DNA from 4 places in the Motilimonas thetidivivens genome. Region 1 is predicted to be linked to each of the others. Evidence: predicted binding sites of a transcription regulator. Region 1 holds the regulator's gene; each other region holds the start of a gene.
The links. Region 1 encodes LexA, which represses DNA repair genes until DNA is damaged. Its sites were predicted from a motif close to TACTGTATNNNNATACAGTA; they were not measured.
Positions count from the first base shown of each region.

Region 2: recN (DNA repair protein RecN) is a predicted target of LexA. The motif match lies at 2,002-2,021, and genes of this name have one in related genera.
Region 3: umuD (translesion error-prone DNA polymerase V autoproteolytic subunit) is a predicted target of LexA. The motif match lies at 2,528-2,547, and genes of this name have one in related genera.
Region 4: recG (ATP-dependent DNA helicase RecG) is a predicted target of LexA. The motif match lies at 2,727-2,746, and genes of this name have one in related genera.

Region 1 covers NZ_JBKFDK010000029.1:8,525-13,880, reverse strand. Annotated here, with positions in the region: gene plsB (glycerol-3-phosphate 1-O-acyltransferase PlsB) at 1-643, opposite strand, end outside; gene ACK8OT_RS17405 (diacylglycerol kinase) at 934-1,290, shown strand; gene lexA (transcriptional repressor LexA) at 1,413-2,036, shown strand; gene ACK8OT_RS17395 (helix-turn-helix transcriptional regulator) at 2,240-2,929, opposite strand; gene ACK8OT_RS17390 (hypothetical protein) at 2,989-3,303, opposite strand; gene ACK8OT_RS17385 (carboxymuconolactone decarboxylase family protein) at 3,477-3,935, shown strand; gene ACK8OT_RS17380 (AraC family transcriptional regulator) at 3,964-4,701, shown strand; gene ACK8OT_RS17375 (S8 family serine peptidase) at 5,021-5,356, shown strand, end outside.
Region 2 covers NZ_JBKFDK010000016.1:85,156-90,511, reverse strand. Annotated here, with positions in the region: gene ACK8OT_RS12950 (outer membrane protein assembly factor BamE) at 1-153, opposite strand, end outside; gene recN (DNA repair protein RecN) at 289-1,956, opposite strand; gene nadK (NAD(+) kinase) at 2,068-2,949, opposite strand; gene grpE (nucleotide exchange factor GrpE) at 3,119-3,748, shown strand; gene dnaK (molecular chaperone DnaK) at 4,327-5,356, shown strand, end outside.
Region 3 covers NZ_JBKFDK010000003.1:77,103-82,458, reverse strand. Annotated here, with positions in the region: gene ACK8OT_RS03575 (GAF domain-containing hybrid sensor histidine kinase/response regulator) at 1-1,565, shown strand, start outside; gene ACK8OT_RS03570 (RBBP9/YdeN family alpha/beta hydrolase) at 1,595-2,149, opposite strand; gene umuD (translesion error-prone DNA polymerase V autoproteolytic subunit) at 2,557-2,961, shown strand; gene ACK8OT_RS03560 (Y-family DNA polymerase) at 2,965-4,218, shown strand; gene ACK8OT_RS03555 (DUF2058 domain-containing protein) at 4,304-4,852, shown strand; gene ACK8OT_RS03550 (PilT/PilU family type 4a pilus ATPase) at 4,916-5,356, opposite strand, start outside.
Region 4 covers NZ_JBKFDK010000008.1:127,242-132,597, forward strand. Annotated here, with positions in the region: gene ACK8OT_RS08470 (YhdP family protein) at 1-528, opposite strand, end outside; gene recG (ATP-dependent DNA helicase RecG) at 638-2,710, opposite strand; gene ACK8OT_RS08480 (TonB C-terminal domain-containing protein) at 3,223-3,576, opposite strand; gene ACK8OT_RS08485 (DUF4272 domain-containing protein) at 3,965-4,606, shown strand; gene ACK8OT_RS08490 (phospholipase A) at 4,698-5,356, shown strand, end outside.

The DNA.
Region 1 (5,356 bases):
GAGCGCGGCGCATTTTGTTGCGATCGGGCAATTTTGGCCCTTTGGCCGCCAGTTTCTGCCGTGCAAAATGGGTATAGGCAATTTTTTCTAACTTAGTGGCAAGATTAGGATCATCACCATAATCACGATTTAACCGCTGCAGCGAAATCGGCTTGCTAAAACGGATCAAGTTGTCGCGGCCGCGAAACAAAATAGTGAAGGCCTTATTAATCCAATTGGGTGAGCTGGCTTTCAGAATTGAAAACCACGGCTTATGGCCTTCGTAACCGGGCGCGCGACCCCAAAATAAGGTGACGGGCACCAGTTGTACGTCTATCTCACTGTCACCTTGGTGCAAATTAAGCAGGGTTTTAAATTGGTCTTGGTAAGCTTTGCGCGGGGTGCTTGAAAACAGCTGTTTGGGCATATTCAAACAGACATAGCGGGTAATGGTTTGGCCATTAATGGTCATCGGGGTGAGTGGGTCGGGCAGGCCCAAATCACGACACGCTCGCTGCAGTGTGAGCAAATCACTGGACGATAAAGTTTTTAATGCATAAACAATAGGTTTGTCCAAGTCTAAATGCAGATCCGCTTGGGGGCTCGCTGGCACGGTTTTACTGCTAACGAGATGGTTTAAGAAAAAACCTTGCAAAAAATTCATTATTTCCTATAACCTCTTGTTTTGCTTATCATCAATTATATCCTTCCTAATTGAAGTTGCAGCTGTGTTGGCTCGGTTTGCTCACTGGAACACCAGTCCTACCCCATCACATCGTTCATCTATACTTATGGGGATTTTCTCTCATGCCTCCTACCTGCCTTTCAAGTAGTTAAGGTATAGATTGCACCATGCTGTCGTCAGCTTGTCATATCACCGCTTCAAGCTACTGCATTCAATGGCGCTAAAATACACTAAAAATAGTGGGAATTTGTGAATAAAAGGACATAAAAATGGAAAAAAACACAGGGATAAAGCGGATTGTGATGGCGGCCATGTATTCCATGCAGGGCTTTCGTCATGCTTTCACCCATGAAGCCGCGTTTCGTCAAGAGCTGTTGCTGGCCGCTATTTTTATTCCACTGGCTTGCTGGCTTGATGTCGAGCAAGTTGAACGGATCTTAATGATCGCCTGTCTGCTTATTGTGATTATTGTTGAGCTGCTGAACTCGGCCGTGGAAGCCGTGGTTGACCGAGTCGGCTTAGAAAAACATGAACTAGCAGGGCGCGCCAAGGATTTAGGGTCTGCGGCTGTATTTGTTGCCTTAACCTTAACGGTTTATGTCTGGGCTGATATTTTACTGTTTTAAGTAACTCACTTGATTGGTGATTAGCCTTTGGATTTTGCTTATTTTATCAAGGTAATCCCTTGCTTAGCTTAGGCTCACTGTATATACTCACAGTTAACTGTATATAAAAACAGGCAAAAACCATGAAGCCATTAACACCGCGCCAAGCAGAAATTCTTGAACTGATAAAAGAAAACATCGCCGCCACGGGCCTTCCGCCAACGCGAGCCGAAATCGCCAAACAACTTGGCTTTAAAAGTGCTAACTCAGCCGAAGAGCATTTAAAGGCGCTGGCCAAAAAAGGCGCCATTGAAATGATGCCGGGCACTTCCCGAGGTATCCGTCTTGTTGAAGTTGAAGAAGCCGCTAACGAAGAAGAAGGTCTACCTCTAATTGGTCGTGTGGCCGCTGGTGAGCCCATTCTTGCGCAAGAGCACGTCGAGTGTAATTACAAGGTTGACCCGAATTTGTTTCACCCTAGTGCCGACTTTTTACTACGAGTTAGCGGCATGAGCATGAAAGATATCGGTATTATGGACGGCGATTTACTGGCGGTGCATAAAACCAAAGATGTTCACAATGGCCAAGTGATCGTGGCCCGAGTGGAAGATGAAGTAACCGTTAAACGCTTCCAACGTGATGGCCGCCAAGTGTTACTGCACCCAGAGAATGAAGAATTCAATACCATTAAAGTAGACTTAGCCAACGAGCACTTCGATGTTGAAGGCATCGCGGTAGGCGTTATTCGCAACGCCGATTGGATGTAATTGCCAAGTCGCGCTAACTAAATCTCAGAAAGACCGCCGAAGTTGGCGGTTTTTTGTTTTAGGACTGAGTTTGCTCTGAGAATGGGCCATGTTCGAGCAGAGAACCGTGCACCTACGATTGCAGAGGCTTTAAGACCGGAGCTCGCTCCGGAAATAAATGGCGCATACATGCCCAAGGATTAAATTGTATTTTGCTAGAGAGCTTAACCCTCTGGCGGCACATATTGCGCGATGTAATGAGGCAGTGACTTTTCTGGCCCGGTGCTAAAGTGATCCGGTAGCAGTGATAGGTGCTGGATCCTATCAATGCGAAAATGCCGATAGGCGTTTCTTAGCTCGCACCAAGCAATTAAGGTCCATACCTTACCCCAAAATATTTGCCCAAGCGGCTGTAACACGCGTGAGGTTAATGCGCCGTCTTCGGCTGTGTAGTCAATGCAGATTTTCTGCATGGCATCGGTGGCGTGGCGCAATTGCTGGCTATGAGCCGCGGTTTTAGACTGGATGTGATAATCCGGCACTAAAATCGGAAAGCTTTCCAATTGCCGCTTTAAGTGATCGGGCAACACAGACAAGATCTTATGTGAGGCGGTATTGGTGGCGCTGGCTAATTCGGGGTCGGACCAAGCCCTGACCATTCTCATGCCTAACTCTAGGGCAACCATTTCTTGCTCGTTAAACATCAAGGGGGGTAAGTGTGAGCCTGCTTGTAACAAATAACCGACACCCGCTTCACCCGCAATCGGTACGCCGGATAAGATCAACGACTGAATATCACGATAAATGGTGCGCTCGCTGACTTCCATGGCCTGGGCTAGCTGCGCGGCGGTGACGGCATATCGCTTACTGCGTAGCAATGTTAACAGGGCAAACAAGCGCTCTGATTTACTCACTGATTATCCTTATCACGGGCCAAATCAAGGTTGACCAAGCCCGTGCTTGATTGAGTTAATTACGCCGCATCGCAGGATGAAAAATGCACTTCTTGGTGCTGCATCACCACTGATTCTTTATCTATCAGGGCAATTAAGGCTTGGCAATCGGCACAGCCCATAAAGGCGTCGCTAGCGGCTTTTGCTGTCTCCATCGATTGCCAATAAACAATATCCGTCCATGTTTGCGACGCTTCATTATAACTAAGGGAGCGGTATTGAAAACCGTCCAAGCCAGCTATAAAAGCATGACTTTGTTTGGTGGCGGCAAGTAAATCTTGCTCGGTGACGCCTGCTGCCAATTTAAAGTTGACCATTTCAATAACTGTGTTCATCTTGTTTCCTTTAGGTTTGTGTTATCAACGAGATAAGCATAGGAGCTGCGAGTGTCAGACTGTGTCAGTAGGGTTTTATTTGGCGGGTAAATTTTATCATGTCGGAAATATTCAATACCGGATTCAAGCCGCTTGTTATTGTGCCTTAGAATCATAAAGGAAGGAGATAAAGCATGACATCACGAGCCAATTATATGAGCCTAGCGGCACCTGCGATGGACATTTTGATGGCGCAAGAGCGGTATTTACGCGAGCAATTTAGTGGCTCTGATACTCTAAGCCTGACAGTATGGGAGTTAGTTAAACTGTGTGTTTCGCAACTCAACCAATGTGCTTTTTGCATTGATATGCACAGTAAGGAAGCGTTGGCGCAAGGTGAAACGGTTGAGCGTATTTTAGGTTTAAATGCGTGGCGAGATATGCCATGGTACAGTGAAGTAGAAACAACCGCATTGGCACTTGCCGAGCATTTAAGTCTAGGTAAGGTTGTAGATCAGCAAACATACGACCAGACCCGTGACGTGTTAGGTGAGCAAGGCTTGGTTGACTTAACCATTGCCATTAATGCGATTAATAGCTGGAATCGCATCGTCAAAACCTTTAAACCTGAGGTAGGTAGCTATAAACCATAACAATACACCAGGCCCCGCGCTTAATTTTTTGCTGTCCCAGCCTAAAGGGCAGCTAGCGCCGCTGCTGCAAGGCATATGGTCAGCCAGTGTTTGCTCAGCGCAAGCAGAGCCAGTCTCGCGTGCGCTTTATTCGGATGCGGGCAGCGGTGTGTTATTTCATTTGACGGGAGAGGTCAGTATTGGCGACCATAAACTGCCTCATGGCGTGATTGCATTGCCCATTAGCAAGGTATCACAGCGCGTCACCTTGATGCCGGGTGCACAACTGGCTGGCTTGCGTTTTCATCCTGCTATTAGCTACGGCGTATTTGGCCAGCATGTTCATGCGCCTAGCCTGTTAACAGGCAGCATGGGGCGATTAGATAATCTCGACGGCCTATTTCAAGCAGTTAAAAAACAGTCAAGTCATCAGGACCGAATTAATGAAATAACCCATTGGGCAGAGCAAATGCTGCAACACAGCCAAATCTTGCCCCATTCGTTATCGCAAGCGTTAGCAGAAGTTGATTTACACGCTTCGCAGGCCGAGCTTAATGAGCACATACCATTAAGTCAGCGCCAAATTGAGCGTTTGTTTAAGCGCTGGCTGCAAATATCACCGAAGCAATATCAGCGAATTAGGCGAGTAAAGCAGGCCATCGAATATTTACGCGCCCATCGCGAAGTGTGCCTAGCCGATGTATCCCAACAATTTGGCTTTAGTGATCAGGCCCATATGACGCGCGAGTTTCGCGCTATTGCAGCGACCACGCCAGCCAAAGTCTAATTCAACAGCAAATCAATCAAGGGATAAGCGGATTCTCATCCCTCGCGGGCAAACGCACTAACGTGAGCGGTTGGGGCGTACCATGGGGCGCTGTGGGAAATGAACTGGGCGCACCGCGGGCCTTGTGGTCGGTTTAGTCACAGGCCGTGTCTTGGGTAATTCAAGCTTATTCGCTTGCTGATCCGGGCTCATTTGTTGCCAGCGTTGCTAAACGCTTTGATTGCACAGAAGTATGCGGGTGGCTTGTTCGTTTTTTGGCCAGTGCCGAGTAGTAGCCTATACTTAATAAGCTTGTTCTATGCATTTAGAGGAACAACTTATGCGACCAATAACTAGGATCATCCTTTACGCTTTCGCCCTTTCTGCTTGCTTATCTGTTTTCTCCTATGCACAGTCGCCACCTGACTTACAACGCTACATAGTGGTTGTGCACGATAGTGCCGTACCGCAAGAGGTGGCTGCCGAGGTAGCGCAACAAGCAAACGGGCGAGTAGGGTTTGTTTTTGAGCATGTCCTTAAGGGATTCTCAATTGCCGTACCTGCTCAAGCCATTAATGGCATTTTACACAATCCAAAAGTGTCGTATGTCGAAGGCGATATTCCCATTACAGCCTTTTTTCAGCAGTTGCCGACCGGTATTGAGCGTATTAATGCC
Region 2 (5,356 bases), on a different contig from region 1:
GGTCATTCCCAGAGTGAGTTTATCTACTTGCGATTCCTCAACGAAATTACCTTGTGGCACGTCGATTTGGAAAACAATCATATCGTAGATAGCTGAACAGCCGCTAAGTGATAGCGCTAAGGTAGCTGCAGCGAGAAGGCTCTTTAATCGCATAAATCCATTTCATTAAGGTCAATATCAGCGGCAAATCATACCCAGTATGAGGCTGGATGTAAAAACTTGCCGCGACAAATTTTGTGTTTTTGTGCTAGTTAAAGCAATCTTATGCTGAAATTGACCTCAATTCATTTATTGAATCAGCAATTCTTGGGCATTGGCTAAGGTTTTCTCGGTGATTTCATTACCACCTAATAATCTTGCCAATTCCGTCAATCGTTGCTCTGGCTTGAGGGCCGTCATCGAGGTTTCAGTGCTCGTACCGTCTGTTTCTTTACTCACAAACATTTGCTGATGTCCGTGTCCAGCCACTTGCGGTAAGTGGGTAACACAAAACACTTGGGTGGTTTCCCCCAGTTTTCTGAGCAATTTGCCAACTACGGAAGCGGTTGCACCGCTGATGCCCACATCGACTTCATCAAAGATCATGGTTGGTGTTGAGGCTTTTTGTGAGGTGATGACCTGTAACGCTAAACTGATCCGCGAAAGTTCGCCACCGGATGCGACTTTACCTATGCTTTGTAGTGGCTGACCTGGGTTGGTCGAAACATTGAAGCTGATACTATCAATACCCAGCGCGCTGATTTCGGCATCTTCATCGGTGATGATATCGATGGCAAATACGCCCGATGGCATGCTTAGCTGATGCATGCTTTGGCTGATTTTGTCGCCTAATTCTTCGGCATAGCGTTGGCGGCTTTTGCTGAGTTTTAATGCATCATCCAGATAGCGTTGACGGATGCCTGATAGCTCTTTTTCAAGTTGGCAGATGCGCTCCTCTGAACTTGAAATCGTGCTGAGCTCTTTGGCTAGCTCGAGGTGCTTTTGCGGTAGCTCTTCGGCATTGACTTGATGCTTGCGTGCGAGCTGCATAGCTTGGCTTAAGCGTGTATCTAAGTAGCTAAATTGCTCGGGATCCATTTCCAAGCTTTCGCTGTAGTTGCGCAATTGGCTACTGGCCTCTTCGACTTGAATGATGGCTTCTTGCAGTAGGGTGCATATTTCGGCTAGGGCAGGATCGTTATCTGCTTCACTCTCCACGCGGCTTGCGGCCATTTGCAGTAAACCTAACGCGTTCACTTCATCATTTTCGTAAAGAATGTCGATACCCGCTTGGCATTGCTCCATTAATGAGCCGCAGTTAGCCAGCTTTTTGTGTTCTTGTTCAATCTCTTCAAACTCGCCAGCTTGCAGAGCAAACTCGTCTAACTCTTGAACCTGATATTCAAGGAGTTGTTTTTTAGCTTCGTTCTCGGCTTGTTGCTGTTGTAAGTGGCGCAGTTCTTTATTTAAAAATTGCCAGCCTTGATAGCTGTCTTTCACTTTTCGTAAAAGGGCTTTATGGCCTGCATAGCCGTCCAACAGTTGCATTTGTACTTCGGGGCGTAACAAGGTTTGATGGGCGTGTTGGCCATGAATATGGACTAACTGTTGACCGAGACTTTTTAATTGAGAAAGCGGCACTGGAATGCTGTTGATATAACCGCGTGAGCGACCTTCATGGGTAATGGTGCGGCGTAAAATACAGTCGCCATGTTCGTTGTCTAATTCGTTATCACGTAACCAGCGCTGAGCCGCGGGTATATTGGCTAATGAGAAGCGGGCACTGATTTCAGCTTTTTTGGCACCTGGGCGAACCATGCTGGCATCGGCTCTTTCTCCCAGACACAGGCCTAGGGCATCAATGGCTATGGATTTACCGGCCCCCGTTTCACCTGTGATACTGGTCATGCCTGAGGCTAGTTCAAGTTCTAAAAATTTAACAATCGCAAAATTTGTAATGGTTAGCTGAGTTAACATAGTTACGATCCATGAAGTACACACACTGTATAAAAAAGCAGTATAAACTGTTTTTTTATACAGTAAAGTAACTGTGTGAAATTTTTCGTGTTCGAGATCGCGTAATTATTGTTAAAAGTTTTTCTTTTCCCAGCCTAGTTTTTGTTGCAATACGGCGAAGTAGCTATAGCTGGAGGGGTGAACCAGTTTTAATTTGTGCTTGTGTTTTTGAATGATGACTTCGTCACCCGGCTCAACGTCGAGGATCACGTGACCATCACAACTCACCTGCATTTCGGCTTCATTATGCGAAGCAACCACGAGGCGGACATGAGAGTTTGCATCGAGCACGATAGGGCGGCTGCTTAGGGTATGGGGAAACATAGGAACCAGCGTAATGGCATCAAGATTTGGCGTTAAAATCGGGCCGCCACCTGAGAGCGAATAAGCGGTGGAACCGGTGGGGGTAGATATAATCATGCCATCGGCGCGCTGGTGCAGCATGTAACTGCCGTTAACATACACTTCGAACTCTATCATGTGCGCCACTTTGCCAGGGTGAAGTATGGCTTCGTTGACGGCGGTTTGGCGGCGATGAATTTTGCCTTTACGGATCACTTCGGCTTCGAGTAAAAAGCGGTATTCGGTTTGATAGTTACCAGCTAATACTTCTTCTAAGGGTTGCTCAAAGGCATCGGGATCAAGATCCGTAAGAAAGCCTAAATTGCCTCGATTAACCCCAATTACGGCGACGTCATGCTGGGATAAAATGCGGGCAGCACCCAGCATGTTGCCATCGCCACCGACAACGATGGCAAGATCAACATGATGACCTAATTCGTCCACACTCATGCTTTCTACATCGGCTATGTCTAGCTCCGCGGCCACTAAGGTTTCGATAATGACGCGGTAGTTGCGTTGGCGCAGGTAACTATGCAGCGCTTTTAACGTTTGGTTTGCACCTAAATGGTTTGGCTTACCAATTAAACCTATCGAGTTAAATTTTGCGGTCATAAGGTTATCTTTTCAGTCGCTTAAGCTAGTTAAGTTAAGTAGTTGTTGGTTAATAATGAAAGTGCTTGGCCTATCAAGCAAGGGTTTTCTTAATACTAAGGTTGAAACTGGTGAAGTGATCCCCATAATAAGCTCCAAGTATTTTAGTTAACATCTAAATGGAGTGAACATGAGCAGCGAAGAGAATAAACTGTCGCCGGAACAACAAGCAGAAGTGCAGGCTAGCGAAGTAGAGCAAGTTGATGCGCAAGCGGCAACTCAAGAAGCTGTAGAAGGTGAAGTGCTTTCACCAGAGCAAGCTATAATCGATGAGCTTGAAAAAAAGCTAGCGGTTGCAGAAGCAAAAGTAGCTGAGCAAAAAGATTCGGTTATCCGCGCTGCAGCGGAAGTAGAAAACATTCGTCGTCGCACTGCGCAAGATGTTGAGAAGGCGCACAAGTATGCCCTTGACAAATTTGCCGCTGAGCTTTTGCCTGTGATTGATAACATGGAGCTGGCTTTAAGCCATGCTGATCATGAAAACGAGCAGCTGAAGCCGATGATTGAAGGGGTTGAGTTAACCCTTAAAGCCATGCTTAGCTCGGTAGAAAAGTTTGGTGTTGTGGCTATTGATCCTAAAGATGCCCCTTTTGATCCAGAGAAACACCAAGCCATGAGCATGCAAGAGATCCCAGGCGTGCCTGCTAATACGGTTATCGCTGTGATGCAAAAAGGCTATGAGCTTAATGGCCGCGTGATCCGCCCAGCCATGGTAATGGTATCAAAAGCCGCTGCCGGCTCGGTTGATACAAAAGCGTAATCACTTTCCACTGTGATGATATATACCCAAGACACTTCAAGATGCGGGATTCAGAGGCGCTCATTATGTTTAGTTTGAGGCAAAAAGACGAAGGAATGGCATTCCCTTTCGAGGCTTTTTAACGAAAAAATAAACATAATGAGCGACTCCCAAAGGGCGAGTTTTGTGGGCTGTTATGCTTTGTTGCTGATTTTCAACGTAGAATAACTATGTCTCAAATCAGCGTCGCGCCTAACAGCCTACAAATTCTCGCTCAACAAGCATCTTGAAGTAACTTGGGTATAAAAGCCAATGGCAATGCCGTTGGCTTTTTTGCATTAAGGCCAAACTAAAGTCGCTAATGCAATCTTTTCTCATTTGCAAGCTTAACGGCCCTAGTTTGCGAGTCAGTTAGCTAAAAATCCCTGTCAAAACGGTTATTCCTGCATTTTTTTCGGATTTATTTTCAATTTTTTTTGTTTTTCCCCTTGAAGCCTTTTTTCACAACCCCATATAAGAAGCATAGACGGAGCAACCACGAGCAAATGCGCGCTGGCTGCCACCACAGTTAACATAGATAAAGAATTGGAGATTGCCTGATGGGTAAAATTATTGGTATTGACTTAGGTACAACAAACTCTTGTGTTGCTATCCTAGATGGTGACACTGCAAAAATTATTGAGAACGCTGAAGGTCACCGTACCACTCCGTCCATCATTGCTTATGCCGAAGACGGTGAAACATTAGTTGGCCAACCAGCTAAGCGTCAAGCGGTAACTAACCCAGAAAATACCCTGTTCGCGATCAAGCGTCTAATCGGTCGTCGTTTTGAAGATGAAGAAGTACAGCGTGATATCAAGATCATGCCTTACCAAATCATCAAGTCTGACAACGGTGATGCTTGGGTTGCTGCGCGTGATAAGAAAATGGCTCCGCCACAAGTTTCTGCTGAAGTTCTTAAGAAAATGAAGAAAACAGCAGAAGATTACCTAGGCGAGAAAGTAACTGAAGCGGTAATCACAGTACCTGCTTACTTCAACGACTCACAACGTCAAGCAACCAAAGATGCGGGTCGTATCGCAGGTCTAGACGTTAAGCGTATCATCAACGAGCCAACAGCGGCGGCATTTGCTTACGGTGTTAACTCGACTAAAGGCGACAGTGTTGTTGCGGTATATGACTTAGGTGGTGGTACATTCGATATCTCTATCATCGAAATCGACGAAGTAGATGGCGAGAAAACATTTGAAGTACTAGCGACCAATGGTGACACTCACTTAGGTGGTGAAGATTTCGATAACCGCGTAATCAACTACCTAGTATCTGAGTTCAAAAAAGAGCAAGGTTTTGATTTAACATCTGACCCACTAGCAATGCAGCGTCTAAAAGAAGGTGCAGAGAAAGCGAAAATCGAACTTTCTTCAGCACAACAAACTGACGTTAACTTGCCATACATCACCGCTGATGCAACGGGTCCTAAGCACCTTAACATCAAGCTAACGCGCTCGAAACTAGAGTCGCTAGTTGAAGACATGGTAGAAGCAACACTTGAGCCGCTACGTATTGCGCTTAAAGATGCAGACCTATCTGTTAGCGAAATTAACGACGTTATCCTAGTGGGTGGTCAAA
Region 3 (5,356 bases), on a different contig from region 1:
TCTATCAATATGATGTGCTTGATACCGACGCTGAGCGTGTATTTGATGATTTAACCGAGTTAGCATCGCAGATTTGCGAAACGCCGATTTGTCTCATTAGTTTAGTGGACCCAGATAGACAATGGTTTAAATCTAAAGTGGGTTTAGATGCTCAGCAAACGAGTCGTGAAATTGCTTTTTGCTCTCATGCTATTTTACAAGATGAATTATTCGAAGTGCCCAATGCATTAGAAGATGAACGCTTCTTTGATAATCCACTGGTGACAAGCGCACCTGATATCCGTTTTTATGCCGGTATGCCACTAAAAACACCATCTGGCCATAATATTGGTACGCTTTGTGTTATCAGTGAGCAGCCAAAAAAGCTCACTAAGCAACAGCGTCATGCTTTGGCTATTTTAGCGCGTGAAGTTATTTCTCAGCTTGAGCTACGAATTCAAAATAAAAAACTCGAGCTAGCAAACAGCTTTAAAACCCAATTCCTTTCGAATGTCTCCCATGAAATTCGCACGCCATTAAATGCAATCATTGGCTTGTCAGATTTACTGCTGCAACATAAATCCTTGTGCGATATTGACCAACAGGCAAAAGACTACATTCAACAAATCGCCTTTAGCGGTGATCGCTTATTAGGCATTATCAATTCGGTGCTCGATTTAGGCAAAATTGAATCCGGTAACATGGAGCTTGAGCCCTCGCCAATCAATTTAGTTGAAGTGCTTGATAAAAACACCGCCTTACTCAATATCAAAGCACAGCAAAAAGGCGTGATAATTGAATCCAGCAATGGTTTACCCGAGCCAACCATGGCTATGATGGATGCAACTAAACTGTCGCAGATTTTTTCAAACCTACTTAATAATGCTATCAAGTTCACTCCCGAACATCGCCACATTTTTGTGAACTATCATCTCATTAACAGTGACTTAATCATCGAAATCAAAGATCAAGGTGTGGGTATTAGTCAGGCCGATCAAGCTTGTTTATTTGATAAGTATGTACAAGTGGGTAAACATAAATCAGAGCAAGAAGGCACTGGTCTTGGCTTATCCATCACCAAAGGATTAGTTGAATTAATGGGCGGCAATATTAGTTTAATCAGTGAATTAGGCCATGGCAGCACCTTTCGTGTTTGCTTACCGCTGACGCTGATTGAATCACCTGAACAACCCGCCATTGCTCAATATCAAGGTAAATTGCCCTGCGATCTACGGGTGTTAATTGTTGAAGACAACAAGGTAAACCAAATCGTACTGCAAGCATTACTGGATAATATTGGTGTCAGTCATGACACAGTTGATACTGGTGAGGCTTGTTTAAACCAAGTGCTTCAGCACCAGTATGATTTGATTTTAATGGATATTAATTTGCCGGGCATCAGTGGCCTTGAAGCCACTAAGCAGCTGAAACAAGACAATTACTCGAGTAAGATTGTCGCGCTAACAGCCGATGTTTTTTGCCGTAATGAAGAAAAAGCCCTATTTGACGATTTCTTAACTAAGCCGATTCAGATTGAAGGTTTACGCCAAGCACTCAACAAATTATTTCACGCTAGACTAAGCTAACTGCTCAGCTCTTCTTTAACGTGTACTGATTAACGATTTCGCGCTAAGGGTTGCCCAGCCAGCTTTTCAATTAGCGCATCACCGGCTGGCCAATCACCAAATCCTGCCTCGGTATGAAAATGATCTGCCCCTTTAAAAAAGGCAAGCTCACTACCCCAACACTGCGCAAAATGTTCACTGACTTCGGCTCGCGCATGGCCATCGTTATCACTGTAAGCCAAAATAGACGGAAACCAGAGCTTTTGCTTGGCTTGAGGACGCTGAACTTGAATGGCTTTGACGGCGGCATCGCTATCAATATCAGCGGGAGCCACTAATAAAGCCCCTATTACATTCGGATTTTGATACTGCTGCGCCCATTGCACTATGGTATTGGCACCGCAGCTGTGGCCGACCAATATCACCTTACCTGATACTTGCGCTAAGGTGTTTTCTAAGCCTTGGATCCAAGTTTCACGCACAGGTGAAAGCCAATCCTGCTGCTGAACCCTTAAGGTATGTTGAAATTTCTTTTCTATGTAAGTTTGCCAGTGCTCTGGACCGGCATTGGTGTAACCAGGGACATTTACCAGGGTAATCTTCATCGCTGACTGTCGCTTATTAACTAATGACTATGGGCCACGCCATTCTAACAAGCTCCATGCATATTGAGCTAGTTTGTTGGTCTATTTTTGTGGGATTTGAGCAAGCCTTGGCAACCCGAGATGCTCACAAAGCTTACCCATCACAGTCCCCGCTTGTTTGCTTAACGCTTTGTTTTCGTTTATTTAAATTGGCAAGTTAGATGTTTAGCAAGCGCAGGGTTTAAAAGTGTCATCCATTAAACCCAAATAAGCATGATGGCATAATTTTATATGTGTGTCATGTATCTTAAATAACGTTTGACCCAATTGTGTTTTCTTCTCAACCCATACCGCGCGCAAAAACAGAGATTGTCTCAATTCCTGAACACTGCTACTATTTACTGTATATTTATACAGGTTTAATATCAATGCGTATCATCCCAATCAAAGTGGCCTGTGGGATCACGGGGTTTGAATCTCCTGCGGCTACCTATACCGAACAAAGATTAAGCTTAGATGAGCTTTTGATTGAACATCCTAATGCCACCTTCATTGGCCGCGCTTGCGGCGACAGTATGCGCAATGTCGGCATCATGGACAATGATATTCTGATTGTGGATCGCGCTTACCGCTATAGCCATCTTGATGTTATCGTGGCCAACTATAACGGTAATTTTGTCTGTAAAATCCTTGATCTTAACAAGCGAATGCTACTTTCTGGCAATGATGAAGAAGTGCCCGTAACCATTACCGAGCATGATGAATTCTCCATTGAAGGCGTCGTCACCCGCTCGGTTCGTTTGCACAAGCCTAGCCACTTACTGCTGGATTAAGCGATGTTTGCCTTAGTTGATATTAACGGTTTTTACGCCGCCGCCGAAGCGGTGTTTGATTTGTCATTGCGACGTCGCCCTGTGATAGTGTTAACCAATAACGATGGCTGTGTTTGCGCCATGAATAGCCGCGCCAAAGCCCTAAATATCCCCCGCTTTGCCCCATATTTTAAGGTTAAAGATCGCTGTCAGCAGCATCAGGTAGCCGTGCGCTCCAGCAATTATGAACTCTATGCCGACTTATCCGCTCGCTTTAGCCAAACTTTGGCGCAGTTTTGCAGCAATATGCATGTTTACAGCATCGACGAAGTGTTTCTTGATTTAACAGGCATGGCGCCTTTGTGGCCCAATTTTGAACAACTTGGCCACGCTATTCGCCGCTGTATCTGGACTCAGCTACGATTACCTGTGAGCGTCGGCATTGCCAATACTCTAACCTTAGCCAAAGCGGCCAATCACGCGGCGAAAAAGCTAGCTGGCTATCAAGGGGTTTGTGTTATTCATAATGACCAACAGCGCCAAGCTATTTTAAGGCAAATGGAGCTTGAAAATATCTGGGGGATAGGTCGGCGATTAGCCAAAAAACTACCGCTATTACACATAAATAATGGCTTAGAGCTAGCGAACATGAAGCCCGAGATAGCCAAGGCACAAGTGAATATAGAGCTGGCGAATACGGTGCGCGAGCTCAAAGGCGAAGCGGTTAAAAGTTGGGATCAAGTCAGGGCGAATAAACAACAAATTTTCTCCACCCGAAGTTTTGGTGAACGGGTAACGGATCGCACCAGTCTTAATCAAGCACTGGTGCAACACGGCGCGATTGCAGCCAAAAAAGCACGCCAGCAAGGCAGCTTATGCCGCTATATGATGGCCTTTGCGGCAACCTCTCCCTTTGATGCTAACCCTATGTCATTTAAGCTATTTCATACCTTCGCCCAAGGCACAAATGACAGCGCGGTCATCGCCAAAGCCCTGAGCGCACAGCTGGATAAACTGTATCAACCGCAGGTGCCTTATTATCGAGTCGGGGTCGGTTTGTTAGAGCTAATTGATGAGCAGCAACAGCAGCTGGATTTGTTTTGTGTTGAACGGGCCAACCCCGCGTTAATGCGCTGTATGGATCAAATCAATCAACGCTTTGGTCAGGTAATGCAACTGGCCGGCGAAGGCATCAGCAAACCTTGGGCCATGCGACGAGCCTTTTTATCGCCGCAGTATACAACCCGTTGGTCTGATATCCCGCAGATCCGCTGCTAAACCGCCCAGCTACGATTTGCGGTCGCGTTTTTAACTAAACTAGGTAAAATGTGGCCAGTATGATTCAAATTGGAATGTTATTGTTATGTCATCATTAGCCGATCAGCTACTCAAGTCAGGGTTAGTTTCCAAGCAAGCCGCGCGCAGTGCACAATCTGAAAAGCGCAAAAAACAAAAACAGAAAAAGAAAAAAGGCACGGTTGAAAAAACCGAGTTGCAACTTGAATTAGAGCAAGCTGCAGCAGCGCAAAAGCAAAAAGACGAGGCATTAAATGAAGCCCGTAAAGCCGCCGCCGCTGAAAAAGAGCGCCAAGATCGCGTCAAACAAATCATTTTACGCAACGCAATTAAAGATATTGAAGGCGACGTTGAATACAAGTTCACCTATGACAAAGTCATCAAATCCCTGTGGGTGACAGCCAAAATCCAACAGGATTTAGTCAAAGGTCTATTAGCGGTCGTCACCTTAGATGAGCGCTTTTACGTAGTACTAGACCAAGTCGCACAACGCCTGGACAGCATAGATGCCAACGCGGTCGTGCTACTACATGAAAAAACCGCTGCCACCCAAACCGAAATTGAAGAAGAAGACCCTTACGCGGGTTATGAAATTCCAGATGATTTAATGTGGTAATTACGCAAGCCGCGAACCAACAGCAAGCGCCATTTCTGTTGGCTCGCGGCCGATTATGCTGACTTATTCGGGCTCATCCGGATCGTCCATTGGCTCCAGACTGAGTGATAATCCCGATGACGTTTTCATCGTCGTTCCATCTTGCTCTTGCTCTAACGTTTCTTCACCTTGGCCTTTATGATGCAATTTAAAGCGCAGCCGTAGGTTATTCGGTGAATCAGAGAATTTAATCGCTTCTTCTTCGGTGATTCGGCCTTCAAGGGTTAAATCAAACAGCGCCATATCGAAGGTTTTCATGCCCAGCTCTTTGGACTTCTCCATCACTTCTTTAAGTAAACCAAAATCGCCCCGTTGCACCATATCCCTTACTGTTGGGCTGCCTAACATGACTTCCACCGCCGCGCAGCGCTTACCGTCAACCGTTGGCACCAAACGCTGCGATACAAAGGCACGTAAGTTATTACCTAAGTCATTAAGTAGCTGTGGGCGGCGCTCTTCAGGGAA
Region 4 (5,356 bases), on a different contig from region 1:
CAAGTTTAAGGTGAGATCCGATACCTTAATGGGTGGCATGCTGCTCAAAGCAATGTCTGCCGTTAGGTGATTAATCGCGATTTTTTCTATGTTTAGCGACTTAATGCCAAGGGGATCGTGATCTGTGGTTGATGGCGTGGTTTGGCTTGCTTGAGCCGCAGCCGACAAGGCTCCATCCGCGATATGAAATTGGGGATCTTCAACGATAATTTGCTCAATGCTAAACTCACGCGCAAACCAACCCTGAGTGCTGAGTCTTAGCCAAGCTTTAGGGATAATGGCGATGGGCTGAGCTTGGTCGGGTGAGCTTAAGTTTAGCTGCTCAAAGGTGAGTAGGGTGGGCTCGGTGAGATTCCATACAATGTTTTCAACCGCGAGATCATAGCCCCATTGCGTCTTGGCCCAATGCTTGATGTCGTCGCGATAATCATTGGCGTCAAACAGCAATGCAAACAGACTGATGATCACAAAAACGGTCAGCAGCAAGCCTGCGCATAAGCGTATTACTAATCGACCTGTTGGGCTCATTGCTGTTTCCCCTGTTTAATTCGTTATTAGTAGAATAATACTTTGTTTACATGATGTTGTCGTGAATCTCCCCGCTAGGCTGAGGGCTAGCTAACAATTTTTGCTTGCTTTAGGCCTGCGCATAGATTTCTTTTTGTCCCAACCAGCGTTTTACTATGGCCGGGGCTGATTCGGGGTATTGCTCCATAATATGCCTTGCGAGTTGCTGCACTTGTGGGATCATGCCTTGATCTCGGCCAAGATTGGCGATGCGCAGATCGGCTAATCCGGTTTGCTTACTACCCAAGAGTTCACCCGGGCCGCGGATCTCTAAGTCTTTTTGCGCAATATAAAAACCGTCGGTGGACTCGCGCAGTACACCTAAGCGTTTGCTGGCCGTCACCGAGAGGGGATTGTGATATAGCAACACACAATGACTGGCCGTAGCACCGCGACCAACGCGGCCTCGTAACTGATGTAATTGCGCTAAGCCTAGTCGTTCGGGGTTTTCGATGATCATTAGGCTGGCATTAGGCACATCGACACCCACTTCAATGACGGTTGTGGCGACTAATAAATCCAGCTCTCCGGCTTTAAAGTGATCCATCACATACTGCTTTTCGGCGGGTTTCATTCGGCCATGAACTAAGCCTATGCGCAATTCAGGTAGCCGCATTTGTAGATCGTCAGCGGTCACTTCAGCGGCTTGGCATTGCAGTGCTTCTGACTCTTCTATTAAGGTACAAACCCAATAAGCTTGGCGCTGCTCATGATGGCAAGCTTGACGTACTCGCTCAATCACTTGTTCACGGCGCGTATCGGGAATAGCGACGGTGGAGACTGGCGTTCGTCCCGGGGGTAATTCGTCAATAATCGAAGTATCTAAATCGGCATAAGCTGTCATGGCCAAGGTTCGAGGAATGGGGGTCGCGGTCATGATCAATTGATGCGGCGCATAGGGACCAAAAGTGCCTTTTTCACGAAGAGCAAGGCGTTGATGGACGCCAAACCTGTGCTGCTCGTCGACGATCATCAGCGCCAGATTAAAAAATTTAACTTCATCTTGAAACAGTGCGTGAGTGCCCACTATCATTTGGCATTCACCATTGGCAAAGCTAGCTAATTGAGTCTCTCGCTGTTTACCCTTAACCTTGCCCGCCAGCCAACCAACTTGAATACCTAGCGGCTCAAGCCATTGGCTAAATACGCGCGAATGCTGCTCGGCGAGCAATTCTGTCGGTGCCATTAAAGCAACTTGATAACCAGATTCAATCACTTGTAAAGCGGCTAGGGCGGCGACTAAGGTTTTTCCTGAGCCTACATCGCCTTGCACTAGGCGCATCATGGGCACGGCTTTGGCTAAGTCGGTGCTAATTTCGTTTACCACGCGCTGCTGGGCTTGGGTTGGGCTAAAGGGCAGTTCACTGAGTAGCTGTTGCACTAAAGGCCCGGCAACTTTAATCGCAGCGGCTTGGTGTTGATGTGATTTCTGCCTTAATTGCAGCAAACTCAGGTTATGAGCCAATAACTCTTCAACAATTAATCTTTGCTGAGCGGGATGTGCGCCCATATCGAGCAAACTTTGCTCGGCATCAACGGGTGGCTGATGCAAGTAGATTAACGCTTGCTGTAGTGATAACGCGTAATGATTTAACGCGTTAGGCAGCACTTCTTCGATGCCGTGTTGGCAAAGTAGCTCAACCGCTTGTTGAGTTAGGTTGCGAAAGGTATTTTGCTTCAACCCTTCGGTTGTAGGGTAAACGGGGGTAAGTGTGGCCTCACACTCAACTTGATCTGGGGCATCTAATACTTGGTACTCAGGGTGGGTGATTTCATAGCCAAATTTACCACGGCGAAACTCACCGAAGCAGCGCAGCCACTTACCTGTGGCGAGAGCATTTTTTTGGCCGGCATTGAAATGAAAAAAACGTAACGTAACGCTGCCTGTCCCGTCACTGATTTTGCAGGTTAAGGTGCGGCGTTTGCCAAAACTGATTTGGCTGCTTTTAATCTCACCTAAGATCGCGCCGTGCAGCCCGGGTAACATGTCTTGAATTGCATAAATATGGGTGCGATCTTCATAACGTAGCGGTAAATGAAATAGCAAATCTTGCACGTTAGTCAGGCCTAACTTAGTCAGTTTTTCATTTAGTTTGCTGCCCACACCTTTTAATGTTGTCAGCGGTAATTTTTCAAGATTCACAGGCCTAACCCTTAAATACTGTAAATTTAACCAGATGATACAAGAACTCACCACGAATGGTTACCGAAATGCACTATGTTAGCGCTATCAGTTTATTCAATGTGATTTTAATCTGCTTATAGAGTTGCAATAAATACCTCTTGATAGCGTTATCTAGGTCTTGGGTTTGTGTATTTATGTTTTTGAAATTAAATGTTTTATTTTGTATTTTGTCGAAATTAACGAAATCCTGCGTTGACTTAACGTAATTGCAGCATAAAGCCGTGGACGAATTTTGCTCGAGTCTGCTAATCTAGCTACACAGTTTAGGAAATAACTTGTTTCCTCTGAAATTTTCAAATATTTGCGGGTGTAGATGGAACTCTATTTTGAGTTCCAATAAGACAAGTTAGCAGTTGCTAACACGAAAAAGGGAGCTTAATTTGAGCTCCCTTTTTTTGTGCCTTGAATTTGCCTGTTAAGGATTGTTAAGGGACACGCATCGGTTTCCCTTTGCTATCGAGTTATAGCAGTTATTCCGCGCTTAGATTGAGCTTAAACGTTTTCAATTTGGCCATCTCAGTTTCGCTTAAGTTTTGTGGTGTCAGGTGTTTTAAGCTTTGGCTTAATGCTTCCACGGCGGACTGATCAAACTGGGCAAAGCCGCTACTCTTAGTCACCGTTACTTCTACCTCACCTTGTAAGTCATTTTTCACCATCAGCGCAACACTCGCACCAGGGTAGTTGTATCTGGCTTTCCAGTGCTGGTAAAGATTGTGTTGGATGGTTTGCTGGCATTGCGCCAAGCTGTCACAAGTGGTGTTTGCGAAGCTATTTGTGCTTGCGGTTAATCCGACTATCAATAACATCTTGATTAGATTTGTCATGTTTGGCTCCCTCTTGGTTGTTGCCTTTATGTTGGGTTTGGCTTAAGTCCATTAGCTTATGGTTATGGGCTGTAGGCTAGTATTTTTGACTTAGGTGGAATTAGTTCGAAATTTTGATCTCACTAGCAAAGGGTGTTTTTAATGTGCGATCAATATCCTGCTCTATGAGGTTGATCATAGGTCTATTGAGATCATTTTGTTACAACTAGGGTCGAATAAATAATATAACAAGAAAATAAAAAATTAGACGTGATAGCCACTTTTATATGGGTCATCCAACGCTATCACCCCCTATGTTCTTTTTGGTGTTTAAGCACAAATACCAAGGGAATTTACCACTCGATGTAATATCAGGAGATTAAGAGTGTTAGGACTAATCAGAAATTGGATGACAACTAAACCACGCGCTTTGGCGCCGAATCAAATTAGAAAAGTAGCTTCGGAGCAGTACTTAAAGCAAATAGGTATCCAGGCAAATTTAGCGATTCCGCCATTGCCGGATGTAAGCCGATGTGAAATGCGCAGCGTTGAAGAGATCGTATGTCGATTGCAAAGCTTGATGTTGGTGACGGCGCATGCAGAGGATTTACCCCCAGCAGTCATTGACTCGCTTTACTTGAGAGTTGGCCCTAATCAGGCTTTCACTCTACAAGAGCAAATGTTGCTCGCCAACAAAAATATATCCGACAACAAACGACAAGCTTGTTTGTGGCGTTATGAGTCCATTAAGGTACTGCTATGGGCCTTGGGCTATATTAAAGAGTTGGGGGAACCGACTCAATTAGCTGATATAATTGCGCTTTCCCAGTTAATCCAGTGGCAAAATTACGAGGAATTAGTTGCGGGATCTCAGCCTACTACGCCCATCAATATTCTTGACCAAGCCGATAAGTATGTACGCCTCGCAGAATCTTGTTTGCAACAGCCACGTAAAATACCAGCAAGCATTAATCACGCTATAGTCAAAGAGCGCTGCTCTTGCTTATCTTGGCTGATAGGCGAGTCGGATTGGGATGAAGCTTGCTTATAGTGTTGCAACTATTAGTTTGATACCAGTTGTATTTTTTTGATGTGCTTGATTTAATGGCTATTCAATTATCAACAGCTTACAGGGAAGAATCATGAGATCGTTATTGCTCGCGGCAGCGGTACTCTCATCCGGCCAATTAATGGCACAAGATGAAACGGGCACAGAAGTGCCTGCGTTGGAAGAAAGACTTGCAAATGAGCGCAACACCTATGAAAACCCGTTTGTGATGACGCCGCATAAGCCGAATTATATTTTACTTGGTAACTATAATGATAATTTGCCAGAAGATATTTATGCCCAATATGGTGATTTACAGGACACCGAAGTAAAATTTCAACTTAGTTTAAAGATACCGGCTTGGGTGTCTAAGTCGAAAAAACTTGGTTTGTTATTCGCTTATAGCCAAGTATCTCACTGGCAAGCATATAACAAAAAAGAGTCCTCTCCGTTTCGTGAAACCAACTATGAGCCTGAAGTGTTTTTGTCTTGGCGCCCTGATTATGATTTAGGCGCGGGCTGGAATCTTCAGCTTGCTCAATTTGGTTTTGTGCATCAATCCAATGGACGAGGTGGTGATTTATCGCGCAGTTGGAATCGAATTAAAGCCAGTGTTGCTTTTGAAAAGGGTAACTTTGGCCTTGGTATTTCGCCTTGGTATCGGATCCATGAGGATAGAGAGAATGACGATAACCACGACATCACTGATTTTCTTGGCCACGGCAAAGTTCAGGCCGCCTACAAGTTAGGTAA